Linked DNA regions of Prosthecobacter sp.. The protein of the gene in region 2 binds, or shares a complex with, the protein of the main gene of each other region. Links are inferred from orthologs where the notes say so. Each region holds a gene or a part of one and is shown on either strand. Other genes may lie near its edges.

Evidence for each region.
Region 1: the proteins of U1A53_RS05450 (region 2) and U1A53_RS02535 are in contact, whole or in part, in a cryo-EM structure (PDB 7NYH), measured with the Escherichia coli proteins. The link is inferred for Prosthecobacter sp. from one-to-one orthologs.
Region 3: the proteins of U1A53_RS05450 (region 2) and U1A53_RS26195 are in contact, whole or in part, in a cryo-EM structure (PDB 7NYH), measured with the Escherichia coli proteins. The link is inferred for Prosthecobacter sp. from one-to-one orthologs.

The regions. Positions count from the first base shown.
Region 1 is NZ_JAXMIH010000005.1:372,802-375,785, forward strand. What follows is about bases 69-2,899. They hold U1A53_RS02535 (complex I subunit 1 family protein), read right to left. Parts: upstream 2,170-2,899; coding sequence 967-2,169; downstream 69-966. Other genes in these bases: U1A53_RS02525 (DUF1080 domain-containing protein), read right to left, coding at 69-469; U1A53_RS02530 (VanZ family protein), read left to right, coding at 585-1,004; U1A53_RS02540 (DUF4282 domain-containing protein), read right to left, coding at 2,249-2,626; U1A53_RS02545 (TraR/DksA C4-type zinc finger protein), read left to right, coding at 2,721-2,899. In the rest of the region: more of U1A53_RS02525, read right to left, coding at 1-68; more of U1A53_RS02545, read left to right, coding at 2,900-2,984. UniProt on the Escherichia coli protein: NDH-1 shuttles electrons from NADH, via FMN and iron-sulfur (Fe-S) centers, to quinones in the respiratory chain. The immediate electron acceptor for the enzyme in this species is believed to be ubiquinone.
Region 2 is NZ_JAXMIH010000006.1:662,435-665,563, reverse strand. What follows is about bases 1-2,976. They hold U1A53_RS05450 (NADH-quinone oxidoreductase subunit J), read right to left. Parts: upstream 1,792-2,976; coding sequence 1,210-1,791; downstream 1-1,209. Other genes in these bases: U1A53_RS05440 (hypothetical protein), read right to left, coding at 2,511-2,972; U1A53_RS05445 (NADH-quinone oxidoreductase subunit I), read right to left, coding at 1,791-2,336; nuoK (NADH-quinone oxidoreductase subunit NuoK), read right to left, coding at 896-1,213; nuoL (NADH-quinone oxidoreductase subunit L), read right to left, coding at 1-886. In the rest of the region: U1A53_RS05435 (SHD1 domain-containing protein), read left to right, coding at 3,126-3,129. UniProt on the Escherichia coli protein: NDH-1 shuttles electrons from NADH, via FMN and iron-sulfur (Fe-S) centers, to quinones in the respiratory chain. The immediate electron acceptor for the enzyme in this species is believed to be ubiquinone.
Region 3 is NZ_JAXMIH010000029.1:5,572-8,546, reverse strand. The notes cover bases 131-2,952. They hold U1A53_RS26195 (NADH-quinone oxidoreductase subunit A), read right to left. Parts: upstream 1,818-2,952; coding sequence 1,443-1,817; downstream 131-1,442. Other genes in these bases: U1A53_RS26185 (PQQ-binding-like beta-propeller repeat protein), read right to left, coding at 2,480-2,952; U1A53_RS26190 (hypothetical protein), read right to left, coding at 1,923-2,273; U1A53_RS26200 (Dabb family protein), read right to left, coding at 1,093-1,410; U1A53_RS26205 (riboflavin synthase), read left to right, coding at 479-1,084; U1A53_RS26210 (DUF1549 and DUF1553 domain-containing protein), read right to left, coding at 131-379. Outside these bases: more of U1A53_RS26210, read right to left, coding at 1-130; more of U1A53_RS26185, read right to left, coding at 2,953-2,975. UniProt on the Escherichia coli protein: NDH-1 shuttles electrons from NADH, via FMN and iron-sulfur (Fe-S) centers, to quinones in the respiratory chain. The immediate electron acceptor for the enzyme in this species is believed to be ubiquinone.

The DNA.
Region 1 (2,984 bases), on a different replicon or contig from region 2:
CGACCACCGGCTTCTTGCCGTCCGGACCGGCCTTGATCACGGTCTTCTCACCACGCAGGGCCAGAATGCCGCGACCGCGTTCTTCATAAAGAATGCCGCTGTATTTTTCCCCGGCCTCAAAATCGGCCTGATAGCCGCTGATGATCGGCCCGAACTCGCCTGGGGTGAGTTCCTTGCTGCGGTACTGGACGCCAGAGTTGCCCTTTTCGATGCGGAACTGGAACGTCAGCTCGAAATCAGCCACGGTGCCGCCCTTCCAGACGAGGAAGGTGTTGTGCTTGATGATGCCTTTCTTCGGATCGGCGGGGTCAGGTGGCGTGATGCCGGTGATCGCGCCGTCCTTCACGCTCCAGAGGTCTTTGTTGCCCTCCCAGCCGGTCAGGTCTTTGCCATTGAAGATCTCTTTCTCTTCGGCGCTGGCAAAGGAGAGCGCGGTGAACAAAGCGGCGAGCGTGAGGTGCAGTTTCATGGTTGGATGAGGTTGGGCGGGCGAGGTGTAACGCGAGGGCGTGCGCTTGTCTATCGCTTTGCGGGCGTGGCGAATCGTGCTTGCGGTTCTTCCCGCCGGTGATACACCGCGCGCGATGCAACTGCCGCGTTTTTTCTCCTCGCCCCAACTGTGGCGCTCGTTCGTCATCCTTTGGGCGGCCGTTCTCTACTGGCTCTCAGAGCAGAGCAAACTGCCCTCGCCTGGGAAATTCGAGGGCATCGACAAAATCGAGCACACACTCTATTTCGCCGCCGGTGGCATGTGCTTCCTGCTCAGCCTGCGGCTCGCCGGTTTCGCCCGCAAGACGGCGGTCGCCATCGTTTTGACCGTGCTGTTCTGCTCCATTGTCGGCGTCCTTGATGAGTGGCATCAAACCTTCACCCCTAGCCGTAGCGGCGGCGATTTACGGGACTGGATCGCTGACACGCTCGGCGGCTTCCTCGGGTTTTTCCTCGCGTTGTGCGCTGAGAAATGGCTCACTTCAACGGGAACCACCACATCAGCAGCGCGGTGAGGAACACGTTCGCGAGGGCGAGTTCGAAAAAGACCTTCCAGCCGAGCGCCATGAGCTGATCGAAGCGGAAGCGCGGCAGCGTCCAGCGGATGACGATGAAGAAGACGATGAAGAAGAACACCTTCGCGAAGAACGTCGCGATGTGCAGCAGGCCGGTGTAGAGCGGCGTGTCGCCGGGGCTGAAATGGAGCTGCAGCGGGATGATTTTTTCCAGCAACGGCCAGCAGGGAATGCTCCAGCCACCGAGGAACAGCGTCACCGCCATGCCTGAGCCGATGATCATGGCGGCGTATTCACCCATGAAGAACAGCGCAAACTTCATCGAGCTGTACTCCGTATGATAACCTGCCACCAGCTCCGTTTCGCACTCGGCTAGGTCGAAGGGCAGGCGGTTCGTCTCCGCAAACATCGAAACGGTGAAAATGACAAAGGAAATGGCAATGGGGATCAGCAGCACCCAGCGTGCGACGCTGAGGCCTTCGCCCCAGAGTGGCAGCAGCAGCCAGCCGTTGGCATCTTGGAACGCGGACATCTTGGTCAGGTTCAGCTCACCGAAAATCATCAGCACCGGGATGACCGACAGTCCCAGCGAGATTTCATACGAGATCATCTGCGCGCTCGCACGCACACCGCCGAGGAAGGGGTATTTTGAATTGGAGGCCCAGCCAGCGAGGACGATGCCATAGACCCCGAGAGAGGCGATGGCGAAGGTGAACAGCGGCCCGACACTCAGATCAGCGATCACCATTTTGATCGGCTCGGCGAGCCCGAGAAAGGACAGGTTCAATTCACTGCCAAACGGCAGCACCACGCAGGTGAGCAGGGCAGGCACCACCGTCATGCAGGGCGCGAGCCAGTAATAGAAGGTGCGCACATGGGCTGGAACAAAATCTTCCTTCAAAATGAACTTCAAGCCGTCCGCTGCCGCCTGTGCCAGACCACCGATGCCAAAGGGCTGCCAGTCTTTCTTGAAGCCCAGCAGCGTCAGCGGCACGCCCACGCGGTTTGGCCCCACGCGGTCCTGAATCACCGCCGAGATGCGTCGCTCAAAGTAAACGGCGATCGAAACCAGCGGGAGGATGACCAGAAAGGTCAAAAATACGATCTTCCCCACCGAGGCGGCGAGGGCAATAAGATCAAGATTGGCGAGCAGTGGCGTGAACATCAGCGCGGCGATTATCCGGCCCTCCGCATGGGCGGCAACCCGATTTTGTGAAAAGTTTCACAAAGTCCCCCTCTTTGGGTCACAGAGGCTGATTCGCAGGCGGAGCTTGGGCAGACTTTGCCCCCGCTTCCTCGTTCAGCGGCGCGATGTGGTCGGCAATGCGGAAGATCGCGAGGATCAGTTCCACCGCCACGCGTGCGACGATCAGGTAGAGCAGAAAGGCCAGCGGTGCGGTGACCATCTGGAAAATGCCCGTGAACGTGCCGTTCTGGAAGCCGCTGAACATGTAGGACAGCGCATAGAACGAGGCCGCCAGCAGGCTCAGCACATACAGCATGCGCACCAGCCGCGGGGTGACAAAGCGCTTGAAGGAAAGATCCAGCACGAGGTCGAGCACGGCACGGATTTGCTGCCACAGGCTGGAAAGCGCGGAACCGGGGGACTGTTCGGCATTCATGACCAGCAGAGTATCCCGGCAGAAACCTGCCGCAACCCGTCAGATCACTCATCTGGAGGGGCTTTTGCAACGCCTCGGAATAGTGGTTGCGCGCATGGACAACCACAGCCAGAATCCGCGCCTCTTTTTCCGCATCCGTGGCCGGGTGCGGTTATACGATAAGCTCATCGACAATCCCAACATCGACCTAGTCATGCCTGCGAAATCCAAGAAAACCGCAGCTAAGAAGCCTGCGGCCAAAAAGCCTGCGGCCAAGCCAGTCAAGAAAACTCCCGCCAAGGCAGTGAAGCCTGCGGCCAAGTCGAAGAGCAAACCCATTTCCAAAAAAGCGGCGCCTAAAAAGCCTGCTCCGAAGAAA
Region 2 (3,129 bases):
TCAGCGCGGCGAGCAAAGCGGTGACACAACCGATGCCAGCGATGATTTCCGCCGCTAGCGGGGATGCGGTGACGAGGAAGCTGACACGCACCAGCATGTAAACACCGGCGGCGACCATCGTGGCGGCGTGGATGAGCGCGGAGACCGGCGTGGGGCCTTCCATCGCGTCTGGAAGCCAGACATGCAGCGGGAACTGGGCGGATTTGCCGACGGCACCCAAGAAAATGCACAGCGCGGCAGCCGTGGTGAATCCAGCGCTGTAACCGGGCGCGTCAGGACGCAGCGGTCCTGAGCTGAACGCTGTGGCGAGATCGTCTAGATTCACGTTGCCGCCATTCGCGCCAAACAGCAGCAGGATGCCAATCATGAAGCCGAAATCGCCGATGCGGTTGGTGAGAAAGGCTTTTTTGCAGGCCTCGGCGGCGCTGGCCTTTTGATACCAGTGCCCGATCAGCAGGTAGGAACTCAAACCGACGAGCTCCCAGAAGATGAACATCATGATGAGGTTCCCGGCGAGCACGATGCCGGTCATCGAGAACATGAAGAGCGACAAAGCGCCGAAGAACCGCGGTTTGGCATCGTCGTCCTTCATGTAACCGAGGGAGAAGATGTGTACCAGCATACCGATGAAGCTGACGATGAACATCATGCCCCGGCTCTGCTTGTCGATCAGGACATCAATGCTCGCCTGAAGCTGACCGACTTCGATGAAGGGCAGCAGCAGCTTATTGTCATCGTCCGTCGCCAGGAAGAACAGGCAGGCAACGAAGGAGATGATCGAGGAACCGACGGAAATGAGGACGGCGGCGCCTTTGAGCTGGCGATGGCCCAGCAGGATGAGGAGCGCCGAAAAGAAGGGCAGCAGAAGGATGATGCTGGCGTGCATGTCGGCGCGTTATCCTTGAAGTTTGGTGACAGACTCGACATCGACACTCTGCTTCGAGCGGAAGAGCGCCACGATGATGGCGAGACCCACGGCCACCTCAGCGGCGGCCACGGTGATGGTGAAGAAAACGAGCGACTGCGCGGTGTAGTCCGGCAGGCCGTTGACGAGATGGAAGCGCGAAAAGCCGACTAACGCGAGGTTCGCGGCGCTGAGCATCATCTCCAGGCACATATAGACGATGATGATGTTCCGCCGGGCGATGACACCGGCGAGACCAAGCGCGAACAGCATGCCGCTGACGACGAGGTAATGACCGAGCGTGATCATGGCGTGCCGCTCCTTTCGCGCTTGCTGAGCACCACGACGCCAATCGTGCCGACGAGCAGCAGCAGGCCGATGACTTGAAGGTGGAAGCCGTATTGATCAAAGAGCGTGAAGCCGATCAGCTTTGCATCGGGCAGCGTGCCGGACTTGAGGTCGTTGGTGATCGTGGGCAGCGCCGCTCTGCCGATCTTCCCGGCGGCTTCAGCGAGTTCTAGCGGGGTATTCGCGGTGCTTTTCTTGGCGAAACCGGTTCCGCTGACAACGGCAATGATTTGAATGGTGAGAAGAACAGCTAGCAGCACGCCCGAAACGATGGCGGGCAGGTTCAGTTTTTTGCCTTCCTCGGCCTTGATGTCGAGCAGCATGATGATGAAGAGGAACAAGACCATCACCGCACCGGCATAGACGAGGATTTGAATGATGCCGATGAAGTAGGCATCAAGGCTCAGGAACAGGGCGGCGAGACCGACGAAGCTGGCAGCGAGCGAGAGGGCGCAGGTGACCGGATTACGCCCTGTGACGACCATGAAGCCGAAGCCCAGGGTGATCAGTGCGAACAGATAAAACAGCAGCGGAGGCATCACTTGAGTTCGTTCCACTTGTTCACCAGTCCCACACGCTGGCCGCCGATCTCATAGAGGCGTTTTTTGTCGTGAACCATCTCCTGGCGTGAGAGGCCGGTGATGGCGTAGTCTTTGCGCAGGAAAATGGCCTGCTCAGGGCAGACCTCCTCGCACATGCCGCAGTAAATGCAGCGAATCATGTCGATATCGAACTCCTTGGGCCGCTTCTCGACCTTCGCCCATGGATCGTCGCTCGAAATCTCGCTGGGAGTGATCCTGATGGCCTTCGGCGGACAGATGAACTCGCAGAGCTGACAGCTCACGCAACGTTCACGACCCTGCTCATCGGTGACGAGCGCCGGGGCACCGCGGTAGTAGTCGGGCAAATGCTCGTCCCACTTCTGCTCCGGGTATTCCATCGTCACCTTGGGCTTCTTCCCGGCGATCTGGAGGAAGGTCTTGATGCCATGCCCCACCGTGATCCTCAGGCCCTTCAGGAGCGTGGAAATGAACCAGCGTTCATGCCAGGCAAGTTTGGGTCGTTGGACGGTGATGGTGGCCATGAAAATGCAGGGAGCTGCAGGGAGAATCGGGTTTGATTATCCGAGCGTCCCGCAGGGCGGCAACCGCTATTTGTGAAAAATTTCACAAGGTCCGGGTAGAATGGCATTTGAGGGCCATTCTCCCGGATTCACCCTATCATTGAGGCACGAAAGCCTTCCAGACAGCCCGCAGGCTTATTTGGCGTCCTTTTTCTTCGGCGTGGTCTTCGACTTGGCCGGAGCCTTCTTTTTCGGGGCAGGCTCTTCTTTGGCCTCTGCCTTCTCCGGCTGCGGGAAGCCTGCCTTCGCATGCGCGACCATTTCAGCAAAGGTCGCTTCGCCGATGCCTTCGACCTTCATCACGTTGGTCACATCGGCAAAGGGACGGGCCTTTTTAATCGCGGCAGCACGGGTTTCGCCCACATTGGGGATCGTCATCAGAGCCTTGTCATCTCCTTCGTTCAACAGGTCGAGCAGCTTGGTGCGCTGGGACGGCGTGAGCGTTTTGGCGACGGCTTCGACCTTGGCGGATGGCTTGGCCTCCTCGGTGGCGGGAGCCTTGGGTTTGGCCGGACTTTTCTTTTTCGGCGCCGTCTCGGCGGCAGAAAGCGACAGGCTGAATGCGAGGATGGAGAGGAGATATACGAATGTTTTCATGAGAGGTGGTGCAATTGAGGAGGCAAAGCTACCCGGACCTGTGGGGGATTGACGAGTACAAAAACCTATCTTCACACTTTTTTATCAGGGCCATCAGGCTGCCGAATGCCTAAATGCTCGACATTTGGCAGCACTCCTCGCAAAATCACCACCATGA
Region 3 (2,975 bases), on a different replicon or contig from region 2:
GCGTGGCATGGACCCAGTTCTTTTCCTCGCGGGCATAGACGTAGCCTTTCGTGTCCGAGTAGCGGGCCACATCGAGCCAGTGGCGGGCCCATTGCTCGCCGTAGTGGGGACTGGAGAGCAACTGATCCACGAAATGCTCGTAGGGCACATCTGTCCGCTCAGGTTGCAGGCCGGTGAGATCAAACGAGGCGCGACGGGCGAGCGTGTGCGCATCGGCGCGTGGCGAAGGTTTCAAGCCGTGCTCGACGAGCTTCTTCTGAATGAATTCGTCAATGCTGGTGCCTTTGACCGGCTTCAGCGGCTGAAAGGCCCAGTGCTCCGCCGAGAGGAGACTCGTGGAGACACACAAGGTGCCAAGTTGGAGAAAGCGGCGGAACACAGCGGGGATCAATACGGCCCGCCATTGCCTTATCCTTCCCGGTGAAGATTTGGGCGAACAGCGCATCGACAGCGGCGGTTTGCCCGTTTATCTCGGCGCATGTTCACAGGTCTTGTTGAAACCACCGGCACGGTCCTTTCGCTGGAGCCACGCGGCGAGAGCGCGCGGCTGACGTTGCAGGTGGGTGTGATGGCGTCCGAGTTGGCGGATGGCGAAAGCGTGGCGGTAAACGGCTGTTGCCTCACGGTGACGGCGCAAGATGCCGCAGCGCAGACGGCGTGCTTCGATCTGTTGATGCAAACTTTGAAAGTCACGAGCCTTGGCGATCTACAAACCGGCTCCCTGGTCAATTTGGAGCGGGCGATGGCAATGGGCGCGCGGTTTGGCGGCCACTTTGTCCAAGGACACGTCGATGCGACGGTGAAGATACTCGATTGGAGCGAGCATGGGCAGGATCACCGGCTGGAGGTCGAGATTCCGGCGGAGCAGCGCGGTTTGATCATTTCAAAGGGCTCGATCTGCCTGGATGGCATCTCTTTGACCGCAGCGGAGGTGACCGAGAGCACGGTGGTGTGCTGGATCATCCCTCACACGTTTCAACTGACGAATCTGAACACGAAGAAGCCGGGTGACCGGCTGAATGTTGAGTTCGACATGCTGGGCAAATACGTGCGTGAACTGATGCGTCGCCAAACGCAGCCCTGAGATTACGATCAGGAGTATTTCACGTCCTTGCGCGGCTCCATCTCGAAGGCGGTGGATTCCTGCTCGGAGATGTTGGGCTTGAGGACTTCCTCGCGGAATTTGATGTAGTGCGGGTCGTCCTGGCAGATGGCGAGCTTGTCCATGCTCTCGACCTCGAGATAGACGAACCACGGGTAGGGCTCAGAAGGGTTGACGCGCTTGCCGGTTTTAACGGTGAGTACCTCGGGCACGCGAAGGAGCATGACGCGGGTCTGGGACATGATGTGCTCCAGTTTTTCCTCCGTTACCTGGGGCTTGAGCTGAAACAGGCTGAGGTAGGCAATCATGGAGGCGAAAACGGACTGCAGGGCACGACGGACTAGGATTTCCAGTCGAGAACACCCTTCTTCCAGGCATAAACGAAGGCGACGAGCAGGATGGAAACGAAGCCAGTGGCCACAGCAAGGATGGAGGGGCCAAAGGCGGCGAGGTAGTCCTTGTAAATGATGGCCCAAGGATAGAGGAAGACGACCTCGATGTCGAACAGCACGAAGAGCATCGCTACGATGTAGAATTTCACGCTGAAACGCGGCTGGCTGTCGCCGATGGGCAGCATCCCGCACTCGTAGGCGGAGTCCTTGATCGCATTGCGCTTGGCGGATTTGCCAAGGAGCGCGGAGGCGATCAGCGTCACGACGGCAAAGCCACCAGCGATGACGATCTGGAGCAGGACAGGAATGTAGTTCTCAAACATGGGGGTGAATGACCATGGACGGGTAGCGAGAGGCCGGGCAGCGTCAAACCCGGAAAGCAAAGGGCCGCCATGCTCGGAAGCAGGCGGCCCTGATTGAAGCCAGGATTAGCGAGCGGCAGCAGCAGCCGAGGTGCGGGCCACAACGGCGGCGCTGCGGGCAGCGATGGCGGCGTTGTGTGCAGCGCGGAGGCCTTCGAGACCGCGGTAGGTCTTGCCCACCTTGGCACAGAGGCCACGGCTGACGAGGTTCTGCAGCTTCTCGTAGGAACGCAGGCGGAGCATTTCCTCTCCACCGCTGACGGCGTTTTTCAGCTTGAGATTGTCATACACCAAGCCAAAAAGAGTGTTGAACTCGTATGTTTCAGGCTTGGATAGAACATTGACGAGCTCGTCTGTGACATGATCAGGGACTCGGCGTGAGAAACGTGTCTTGCGTGTCGGTGTAGTGGTAGCCATAGAGACCTTGACACTAGCACAACTCGAACATCTTTGCGACGGTTTTGTGAGAATCCACGGATTTTTCTCCTACGCGGCTTGTGCAGTGATAGAAATCATTCCTTGAGGTCGTTCGACACCGCCAGCGATTCCCGGCCGGTATGCACATTGGATGGGCGAATTGCAGTAGTTTGAGTGACGGCAGTCTCAAAAACCCAGTAGCATGGCTACTTGATGGCAATTTTATAGAGCGCCTTTTTGGTGCGGATGAAGAGGGCTCCATCAGCAGCTGCAGGTGAGGCGGAAATGGGCTCGGCGAGCTGGTTTTTGCCTGCCAGTTCGAATTTTTCCGCCGAGGCGCGGACGAGGAAGGTTTGGCCCCGGTCATTGGAGAAGAGGAGCTTGTCCCCCAAAACGAGGGGGCCAGGGAGGTGCTGGCCTTCCATGCGGTCCTCCCAAAGGTCTTTGCCGGCTTTGGCATCGACCGCGCTCACGATGCCGCCGCGGGTGGTCTGGAACAGGGTGCCGTTGACGAGAACGGGGGCGGATTCGCTGGCATTGCGCTTTTCGCGATCCCAGAGGATGTGGCTCTCGGTGATGTCGCCGGTCATTTTGTCATCAAGGCGGACGCCAAGGGTATGCGCGCGCTCGGAGCCGGTGTTGAGGATGAGCAGACCACCCAGCCGGAGCGGCGGGATGGCAGCGTTGAAGCCACCGTGGCGG